Regions from separate parts of the Mesorhizobium album genome, predicted to be linked through region 1. Evidence: predicted binding sites of a transcription regulator. Region 1 holds the regulator's gene; the other holds the start of a gene.

Region 1 (5,227 bases):
ACGGCCAATGGATATAGACCCCGAAACCGGGGCTGCGGTCGAGCGCCATGGTTTGGCCGGTGCCGATCATTCCGAACCTAGCCTGGCCAAATCCAATCGGGCTTGCGCAAACTTCTGGAAGGCGTGGGCGCGATGCGACAGCGCTGTGGCCTGGCCGGGCTTCCAGCCATGCTTTTGCTCGGCGCTCATCTCGCCAAAAGTTTTGTCGAAGCCGTTGGGCAGGAACACCGGGTCGTAGCCGAAACCGAGCGTGCCGCGCGGCGGCCAGACCAGCGTGCCTTCGGCCTCGCCCCGGTAATATTCGGCATCGCCGTCGGGAAAGGCGAGGCAGATGACGGCGACGAAGCGGCCGGTGCGTTGCGCCGGCTCGGTCGCGCCGACCTCCTGCAGGGCTAGTTCAGTGCGCTGCATGGCCATGCCGAAATCGCGTGTGCCGTCCGCCGTCTCGGCCCAGTTGGCGGTGTAGATGCCCGGCGCACCGTCGAGCGCGTCGACGCAGAGCCCGGAATCATCCGATAGCGCCGGCAGGCCGGTGGCCTTGGCCGCGGCATATGCCTTGATATAGGCGTTCTCCTCGAAACTCGTGCCCGTCTCGTCAGGTTCCGGCAGGCCGTACTCCTTGGCCGATTTCGCCTCGAAGCCGAACGGCGCCATCAGGTCGGCGAATTCGCGCAGCTTGCCTGCATTGTGGCTGGCGACGACGATCTTCTGTCCGTTCAAAGAATGCATCAGAGGCCCCAGATCCTTGGCTCGGCGAACTCGATCGAATTGCCCGAAGGGTCGCGGATATAGATCGAATGTCCGCCCTGCGGCCATTCGAAATCGCTTTCGATGGTGACGTTCTTAGACGCCAGGCGTTTGCGCCATTCGGCGATCTCGGCCGCAGTCGCGGTGAAGCAAAGATGGCCCTCGCCGACCGTGCCGTGCGGCGGCACCTTCACCCTGGCATCAGGCGCCGGCGGTATTTTGGTCGCCTCGGCATTGAAGAGAAGCAATACGCCGTCGCCGCATCGGAAGAAGACGTGGCGGCCTTCGACTTTGCCAACCGTCTCGAGGCCGATCACATCGCGGTAGAAGGCTTCGGCCTCGGCCAGATCAGTCACATAGAGAGCTGATTCCAAAATCGCCGAGGGGGTCACGAGGCACCCCCCTCTGGCCTGCCGGCCATCTCCCCCGCAAGGCGGGAGATTGGCAGCTCCGCCGACATCGTCTCAACGTTGGTGGTTGGCGAAACCCGAAGTGCCGCCCGATCTCCCCCCTTGCGGGGGAGATGGCCGGCAGGCCAGAGGGGGGTGCGAAGGATCGCCAACCTCATCAATAACCCTACGCCACCGCCATTTGCTGCAAACTCACCAGCCGCGAAATACCCTTCTTGGCGAGCGCCATCAGCGCGGAAAACTGCTCCTCGGAGAAGGGCTCGCCTTCGGCGGTGCCCTGGATTTCGACGATGCCGCCCTTCCCGGTCATGACGAAATTGGCGTCGGTGCCGGCCGACGAATCCTCCAAATAGTCGAGATCGATGACCGGCTGGCCGTCATGGATGCCGCAGGAAATCGCCGCAACATGGTCCTTGAGCACTTTGGAGACGCTGACCATCTGGCGGGCTTCCATCCAGCGCAGGCAGTCATAGAGCGCCACCCAGCCGCCGGTGATCGAAGCCGTGCGGGTGCCGCCGTCGGCCTGGATGACATCGCAGTCGACGGTAATCTGCTGTTCGCCCAGCGCCTGCAGGTCGACCACGGCGCGCAAGCTGCGGCCGATCAGCCGCTGGATCTCCAGCGTGCGGCCGCCCTGCTTGCCGGCCGAGGCCTCGCGTCGCATGCGCTCGCCGGTCGAGCGCGGCAGCATGCCGTATTCGGCCGTCACCCACCCCTTGCCGGAATTGCGCATCCAGGCTGGCACCTTTTCCTCCAGGCTCGCCGTGCACAGGACATGCGTGTCGCCGAACTTCACCAGGCACGAGCCTTCGGCATGCTTGGAGACGCCGCGCTCGAAGGAGATGGCGCGCATTTCGTCGGCTTGGCGTTTGGAGGGGCGCATCGAGGCTCTTTCTGTTCTTCTTTTGGATTCGTCGGCGGCTTGTAGACGCATGCGGCGCATGGCGCAAAGGAAAATGGGCCGTTGCACCTGGAGCGGCCAGGTTTATATTTTTCGGTTGGAGGTTTTGCCCGGAATGAACAAGGCAGTCGATCCCGCTTCGCAGCCGCCCGTCCTTCAGTCGCTCGACATGCGCTCGCGCGACATCTTCAGGCGGATCGTCGATTCCTATCTGCGCGACGGCGAGCCGGTCGGCTCGCGCAGCCTGTCGCGCATCCTGCCCTCATCCCTTTCCCCGGCCACCATCCGCAACGTGATGAGCGACCTCGAGCATCTTGGCCTGATCTACGCGCCGCATGTCTCGGCCGGCCGCCTGCCGACCCAGATAGGCCTGCGTTTCTTCGTCGACGCCTTCATGGAACTCGGCGACCTCTCGGACGAGGAGCGCCGTGTCATCGAGGCGCAGGTACGCGCCTCGGGCTCGGGCGCCACGCTGGAGCATATGCTGACCGAGGCCAGCCAGATGCTTTCGGGCATGTCCCGCGGCGCCGGACTTGTGCTTGCCGCCAAGAACGAGGTGGCGCTGAAGCACATCGAGTTCATCCAGCTCGAGCCCACCAAGGCGCTCGCCGTGCTGGTGTCGCAGAGCGGCGACGTCGAGAACCGCGTCATCGACCTGCCGGCCGGCATAACCGTCTCGCAGCTGCACGAGGCCTCAAACTTCCTCAACGCCCACATCCGCGGCCGCACGCTGGCCGAAGCGCGGATCGAGGTCGCCCGCATCAAGGACGAGACGAGGGCTGCCCTCGACACGCTGTCGCAGGAGTTGGTCGAGAAGGGCCTCGCGGTCTGGGCCGGCGCCGAAAGCGGCCTGCCGGCGCGTCTCATCGTGCGCGGCCGCGCCAACCTCTTGGAGAATGTCACCGCCCAGGCGGACCTCGAGCTGCTGCGCCATCTTTTCGAGGACCTGGAGACGCAGGACGGGCTGCTGCAGTTGCTCGACCTCGCCGAGGAAGGCCCCGGCGTGCGCATCTTCATCGGCTCGGAGAACAAGTTGTTCTCGCTGTCCGGCTCTTCGCTCGTGGTCGCGCCCTATCGCGACAAGGACGCGCGCGTCGTCGGCGCGCTCGGCGTCATCGGCCCGACGCGATTGAACTATGCCCGTATCGTGCCGATGGTCGACTATACTGCCCAGTTGATTTCACGCATGCTGAGGTAGGCGAGTAGGAATCGCCGCAAGGAGGGTGGAAATGGCGCTGGAATCGTTCAAGGCCCAGATCAGCCTGCTGCTCGAGGAGATGGTGAACCAGCCCAAGGACGAGCACGAAGTGCAGGAGCAGCTGCGCGAGAAGCTCAGGGAGATGCGCGCCATGGGCCTGCCGCTGCCGGCCGATCTGGTCGCGCTGGAAAAGCAGCTCGACGAGGATCTGGACGTCGAGGGTTAAGAAGCTCGGCTTTCTCAATTCTACATGCGCCAGCCGTTCTTCATGGAACGCCTGTTGATCCTGGCTGTTTCTGCGCATGACGCGCGGCAAACCATGGAGAACAGCATGATCCGCATCACCAGCCTTGCGGCCCTCGGCTTGCTCCTGGCCGCCAGCGCCTCCGCGCAGCAGGCCGATCAGCCGCTGCTGACCGGCGAAAAGGCCTTCGGCGACTGGAAGGCCGATCGTCCGGGCGTTCGCCGCCTGATCAAGCCGGACGACCTGCCGGCACCGCGCACCGGCAGGCTGGCATCGAATGCTCCTGGCCTGGCCGATCGCCCCCAGGGCGCGAAGCCGACATTGCCGCCCGGCTTTTCCGCGGAACTGGTTGCCTCCGGCATAGAAAACCCGCGTGTCGTGCGCGTCGCCCCGAATGGCGACCTCTTCGTCGCCGACAGCCAGGCCAACCGGATCCGCGTCTACCGCCTGGCCGCAGGCAGCGCGAAACCCGCGGAAAAATCCATCTTCGCCGACGGCCTCAGCCAGCCCTACGGCATCGCCTTCTACCCTCCGGGCGACAAGCCGCAATGGGTCTATGTCGCCAACACCGACAGCGTCGTGCGCTTTGCCTATCGCGACGGCGACCTCAAGGCTTCCGGCGAGCCGGAAACCATCGTCGCCGGAATCCCGGCCGGTTATCATTGGACCCGCGACATCGCCTTCTCGCCCGACGGCAGGACGCTCTATCTGTCGGTCGGCTCGGGCTCGAACACCGCCGAGGATATAGGACCCAGGCCCAAAGGCGGTCTCGAGGAATGGATGAAGTCGAAACCGCTAGGCGCTGCTTGGGGCTCGGAGGCGGGTCGCGCCGACGTGCTGGCCTTCGACCCCGACGGCAGGAACGGGCGCACTGTCGCCACGGGCCTGCGCAACTGCTCGGGCATGACCGTGCAGCCGGCGACGGGCGCGCTCTGGTGTGTCGTCAACGAACGCGACGAGCTTGGCGAGAATCTGCCCTTCGATTATGCGACGGTCGTCAAGGACGGCGCCTTCTATGGCTGGCCCTGGTACTATATCGGCTCCAACGAGGATCCGCGCCACGAAGGCGCCCGTCCCGATCTCGCCGGCAAGGTCACGGTGCCCGACGTGCTGATGCAGGCGCATTCGGCGCCGCTCAACATCGCTTTTTACGAGGGAAGCAACTTCCCGGCCGAGTACAAGGGCGACGCCTTCGTCGCCCTGCACGGCTCATGGAACCGCAACGTCCGCAGCGGCTACAAGGTGGTGCGGCTGAAGTTCAAGGACGGCAAGCCGACCGGCGAGTATGAGGATTTCGCCACCGGCTTCGTCATCTCGGACGACGAGGTCTGGGGCCGGCCGGTGGGCGTGGCGGTGGCAAAGGACGGCGCGCTGATTTTCACCGAGGACGGCAACGGCACCATCTGGCGCATCAGTTATGGTGGGTAGCTGCTCGACAGGAATCTGAAAGCTGCCGCTTGTTGCGGGCAAACGTCCATTCTGCGAAATCGGCGCAAACGCTGGGGTTGGCGGAAGCCCCTCATCCTCGTCATTCTAGGGTCTGTGCGCGTCGCTCCGCTCCTTGCTCCGCCCTAGAATGATGGGTGGACGGCCCCTTGCGGCATCGAATGTGCCAAGCTGGTCGTGATGAAACCCCAGCGGAGGAGACCGTCCGTCATGCAAGCTATCAGATTTGGAATCGATCTGGCCAAGAATGTGTTCCAGGTGCACGGCGTGGATGCGAGCGG
Region 2 (5,227 bases), on a different contig from region 1:
TGGAGGAGAACGAGTTCTCGCTCGGCTGCCCGATCGCGCCGGTCGTGTTGGATGCGCCGAACGATCTGCCGGACCTCGCCGAAATCTGCCGCTCCGCCTTCGAGCAATGGATCGGCCTGCTGCGCCAGGCATTCGTCAGGGCAGGGGTACCGGAGCAGCGGGCGCAGGCGCTGGCGCTGCTGGTCGAATCTTCGCTCGAGGGCCTGATGGTGATCGCCCGCGCCACCCGCGACCGCACGCCGCTCGCTGCCGTGGCCGACGAGGTGGTGGCGCTTGTCGAGGCGGCGGTGCGCTCGGGCAAAGTTGCGCAGCGCGCGGACGCTGCTGATCTCCCCCCTTGAGGGGTCCTTAAAGGGGGGGATCAGCCAAACAAAAAGGGCGGCATCGCTGCCGCCCTTTCCGTATGCATTAGCCAGGTAGGCTGGATTAGAAATCCATGCCGCCCATGCCGCCCATGCCGCCGCCGGGCATGCCGCCCGGCATACCGCCGGCGGCTTCCTTCTTCGGAGCCTCGGCGATCATGGCTTCGGTGGTGACGAGCAGGCCGGCGACCGAGGCCGCGTCCTGGAGGGCGGTGCGCACGACCTTGACCGGGTCGACGATGCCCATGGCGATCATGTCGCCATACTCGCCGGTCTGGGCGTTGAAGCCGTAAGTCGCAGCCTTGTTCTCGAGGATCTTGCCGGCGACGATCGAAGCTTCAGCACCGGCGTTGGCCGCGATCTGGCGGGCCGGAGCCTGCAGCGCGCGACGAACGATGTTGATGCCAGCTGCCTGGTCGGAGTTGACGCCGGCGGCCTTGACGTTGGCCGAAGCGCGCAGCAAGGCAACACCACCGCCAGCGACGATGCCTTCTTCCACGGCCGCGCGGGTCGCGTTCAGCGCGTCGTCAACGCGGTCCTTCTTTTCCTTCACCTCGACCTCGGTCGCGCCGCCGACGCGGATCACCGCGACGCCGCCCGCGAGCTTGGCCAGACGCTCCTGCAGCTTCTCCTTGTCGTAGTCCGAGGTGGTCTCCTCAATCTGCTGCTTGATCTGGGCAACACGGCCCTGGATCTCGGCCTTCTTGCCGGCGCCGTCGACGATGGTGGTGTTCTCCTTGGAGATCGACACCTTCTTGGCGCGGCCGAGCATGTTGAGGCCGACGTTCTCGAGCTTGATGCCGAGGTCTTCGGAAATGACCTGGCCACCGGTGAGGATGGCGATGTCTTCCAGCATGGCCTTGCGGCGGTCACCGAAGCCCGGAGCCTTGACGGCGGCGATCTTCAGGCCGCCGCGCAGCTTGTTGACGACCAGCGTGGCCAGAGCCTCGCCCTCGACGTCTTCCGAGATGATGAGCAGCGGCTTCGAGGTCTGAACGACGGCTTCCAGGACCGGCAGCATGGCCTGCAGGTTGGAGAGCTTCTTCTCGTGCAGCAGGATGTAGGCGTCTTCGAGCTCGGCGACCATCTTGTCGGCGTTGGTGACGAAGTAGGGCGAGAGGTAGCCGCGGTCGAACTGCATGCCTTCGACGACTTCCAGCTCGGTCTCGGCGGTCTTGGCTTCCTCGACGGTGATGACGCCCTCGTTGCCGACCTTCTGCATCGCTTCCGCGATCATCTTGCCGACCGATTCGTCGCCATTGGCCGAGATCGTGCCCACCTGGGCGACTTCCTCGGAGGTCTTGATCTTCTTGGAGGCCTTGACCAGAGCCGAGACAACCTCACCGACGGCGAGGTCGATGCCGCGCTTGAGGTCCATCGGGTTCATGCCGGCGGCAACGGCCTTGTTGCCTTCCTGGACGATGGCCTGGGCGAGAACGGTCGCGGTGGTCGTGCCGTCGCCGGCGATGTCGTTGGTCTTCGAAGCAACCTCGCGCACCATCTGCGCGCCCATGTTCTCGAACTTGTCCTCGAGCTCGATCTCCTTGGCGACGGTGACGCCGTCCTTGGTGATGCGCGGGGCGCCAAACGACTTGTCGATGACGACGTTGCGGCCCTTCGGACCGAGGGTGACCTTCACCGCGTCGGCGAGGATGTTGACACCGCGCAGCATGCGCTCACGGGCATCGCGGGAGAATTTTACGTCTTTTGCAGCCATAGTTAGCTCCTGACAGGGGCTCGGGAAGAGCCCGAAAACTCAATTGATGGAGAGACTGATATTCAGCCGATGATGCCCATGATGTCGGATTCCTTCATGATCAGAAGGTCCTCGCCATTGAGCTTGACTTCAGTGCCCGACCACTTGCCGAAGAGCACACGGTCGCCGGCCTTGACGTCGAGCGGGACGAGCTTGCCGCTTTCGTCGCGGGCGCCCGAGCCGACAGCGATGATCTCGCCTTCCTGCGGCTTCTCCTTCGCCGTATCCGGGATGATGATCCCGCCGGCGGTCTTGGATTCGGATTCGACCCGGCGAACGACCACGCGGTCATGAAGCGGGCGGAACTTGGACTTTGCCATGTTGTCTTCCTCGAATGAGAACGTGAGAACTGTTCCTCCATCCGGCGAGGCCGCCGGATATATAAGTTAGCACTCACCTAGGGCGAGTGCTAACGTGGCGCTGAAATAGGCTGGCGGGTTGCGAGAGTCAAGGCGCGCGGGAGTGGGCAACCGCGCGAAATTTTTCTCGCCATGACGCGACGCGGAAAAACGCGGATCGCAGGTGCGTATCAAAATAGAAGCGCCGTGTTTCGCCGGCAAACAGCGGCGAAATACGGCGCGATGCGAAGGCAAACGGATCGGAGCGAGTGCTTCCGGGCTTTGCCGCTCAGATATTCATGCCGCCCGACACTTCGATGCGCTGGGCGTTGACCCAGCGATTGTCCTCCGACAGCAGCGAGGCGATCATCGGCCCGATGTCGTCGGCCACGCCGGCGCGGCCGAGCGCCGTCATTCCGGCCACGACGCGGTTGATCTCGGCGTCGTCGCGCACATGGCCGCCGTTGAAGTCGGTGGCGATGGCGCCGGGCGCCACGGTGTTGGCGGTGATGCGGCGGCTGGCGAGCTCCTTGGCGAGGTAGCGCGTGAACACCTCGACGCCGCCCTTCATCATCGCATAGGCGGCCGAACCCGGCACCGAGAAGCGCGCCAGTCCGCTCGAAACGTTGATGATACGCCCGCCGTCATTGATCAGCGGCAGCAGCGCCTGGGTGAGAAAGAACACGCCCTTGAGATGGATGTTCATCAGCGTGTCGAATTCCTCTTCCGTCGTCTCGGAGATCGGCTTGCGCAGGCCGGTGCCGGCATTGTTGACGAGGTAATCGAAGCGGTCGCGCTGCCAGGTTTCCTTGAGCGTCTTCTTCAGCGCAGCAGCGAAAGCCGGAAAGCTGGCGACGGCGCCGGTATCGAGCGCAAGGGCTGCGGCGCGGCCGCCGGCCGCCTGGATCTCGGCGACGGCCGCCTTCGCCTCGTCGGCGCGCGAGCGATAAGTGAGGATGACATCGACGCCCTTGCGGGCAAGGTTGAGCGCGGTGTTGCGGCCGAGGCCGCGGCTGCCGCCGGTGATGAGGGCGATGGGGCGGGTGGTCATGGCGAAATCTCCTTCTGTTTGGATGGAGATGCATATATTCGCCCCAATGGCCGATATAATCAGGTGTGGATTGCCAACACTATTCAATCCATGCGAACAATCGCCGATGGACAGGTTCGACAGCATGCGGCTCTTCACCCGCGTCGTGGAACGGCGCAGCTTCACCGCGGCCGCCGCCGACCTCGGCCTGCCGCGCTCCAGCGCCACCGCCGCGATCAAGCAGTTGGAGGAGCGGCTGGGCGTCCAGTTGCTGAGGCGCACCACCAGGCATGTCACGCCGACGCTCGACGGCGAGGCCTATTACCAGCGCTGCATCGGCATTCTGGCCGACATCGAGGATGCAGAGGGTGGCTTCGGCGCGCGTGAAGTGCGCGGGCGCCTCAGCGTCGACGTCAACGGCCACATGGCGCGCACCTTCCTGCTGCCGGAACTGCCGGGGCTGCTTGCCAGATATCCGGGCTTGACGGTGCACATCGGCGAGGGGGACCGGCTGGTCGATCTGGTGCGCGAAGGCGTCGATTGCGTGATCCGGGCGGGCGTGCTTCCCGACAGCGATATGACCGCGCGTCGTCTCGGCATCGCGCGCGAGATCACGGTCGCCAGCCCCGCCTATCTCGAGCGCCATGGCGTGCCGCGCACGCCGGACGACCTTTCCGGCCACATGATGATCGGCTTCATCTCCTCCCGCACCGGGCAGGTGATGCCGTTGGAATTCACCGTCGACGGCAAGGTCCGCGAGATCGTCCTGCCGTCGCGGGTCACCGTGTCCAATTCCGACACCAGCGCCGCGCTGGTGCGGTTGGGTTTCGGCCTGTTCCAGGCGCCAAGACTCCGCTACGCGGACGATATCGCGGCCGGCCGGCTGGTCGAGGTGCTCTCCGATTTCCCGCCGACGCCGACACCGATCTCGGTCCTCTATCCGCGCAGCCGGCAGCTCTCGCCACGGGTGAGGGTGTTTGTCGATTGGCTGGTGGAGATTCTGGGGCCGAAGCTGGAGGCGGGGTGAGGCAGCCAAGCGCGGCGAGGGGGTGCAGCGCCCATTTGGTTCGTCATCCTAGGGCGGAGCAAGGAGCGAAGCGACGCGCGCAGACCCTAGGATCCATGCCGTGACGCTAAGGCGTTGCAACGGTTACAGAATTCTGCACCGTTGCACTCTACGGCAAGGGTCACGGCATGGATACTCGGGTCAAGCCCGAGTATGACGACGGATCTACAAAAACAACCTTAGCTGCGCATGGATGATCGAGCGGTAATCCTCGATCGTGCGACGGCCTTCTTCCTCGTCCTGCGTCAGCGCCAGCCGCACGACGCCGCCGGCGAGCTGGAAGATGAGGAACACGATGCGACCAAAAGCCTCGCGCCGCTCCGGCTCGATCAGCGGCGCGACGGTCTTGCAGAACATCTCGGCCTGCCGCCTCGTCTCGGCGATGTCGAGATTCTTGAGCGCCTTGTCGGCCTGGATCGCGTTCTGCAGGTCCTGGATCGCCGGATCGCCGGCGACGCGGCCGCGATAGTCGTCGAGCAGCCGATCGGCCGCCGGCATCACGTCTTCGCGCTGCCGGACATTGGCGACGATCTCGGCGAGCCGCGCACGGCTCTCTTCGGAAAAGCGCTCGTAAAGCATTGCCAGGATCGCCGATTTGCTGGGGAAGTAGTGATAGACGGTGGCAATCGGTCCGCCGGCCAGCGCGCCGACCTCCTTCATCGTCACCGCGTCGAT

The links. The regulator HrcA, encoded in region 1, represses chaperone genes, less so after heat shock. The targets are predictions, from matches to a motif close to GTTAGCACTCNCNNNNNGNGAGTGCTAAC.
Region 2: groES (co-chaperone GroES) is a predicted target of HrcA. The motif match lies at 2,504-2,532, and genes of this name have one in related genera.

What each region holds. Positions count from the first base shown of each region.
Region 1 is NZ_JAVIIW010000011.1:154,412-159,638, forward strand. It holds gene hemW (radical SAM family heme chaperone HemW) at 1-70, opposite strand, end outside; gene rdgB (RdgB/HAM1 family non-canonical purine NTP pyrophosphatase) at 67-729, opposite strand; gene RFN28_RS12190 (VOC family protein) at 729-1,139, opposite strand; gene rph (ribonuclease PH) at 1,324-2,040, opposite strand; gene hrcA (heat-inducible transcriptional repressor HrcA) at 2,174-3,256, shown strand; gene RFN28_RS12205 (hypothetical protein) at 3,288-3,482, shown strand; gene RFN28_RS12210 (PQQ-dependent sugar dehydrogenase) at 3,588-4,928, shown strand.
Region 2 is NZ_JAVIIW010000053.1:4,091-9,317, reverse strand. It holds gene RFN28_RS29580 (TetR/AcrR family transcriptional regulator) at 1-341, shown strand, start outside; gene groL (chaperonin GroEL) at 427-2,079, opposite strand; gene groES (co-chaperone GroES) at 2,142-2,438, opposite strand; gene RFN28_RS29565 (SDR family NAD(P)-dependent oxidoreductase) at 2,746-3,507, opposite strand; gene RFN28_RS29560 (LysR family transcriptional regulator) at 3,614-4,513, shown strand; gene RFN28_RS29555 (TetR/AcrR family transcriptional regulator) at 4,718-5,227, opposite strand, start outside.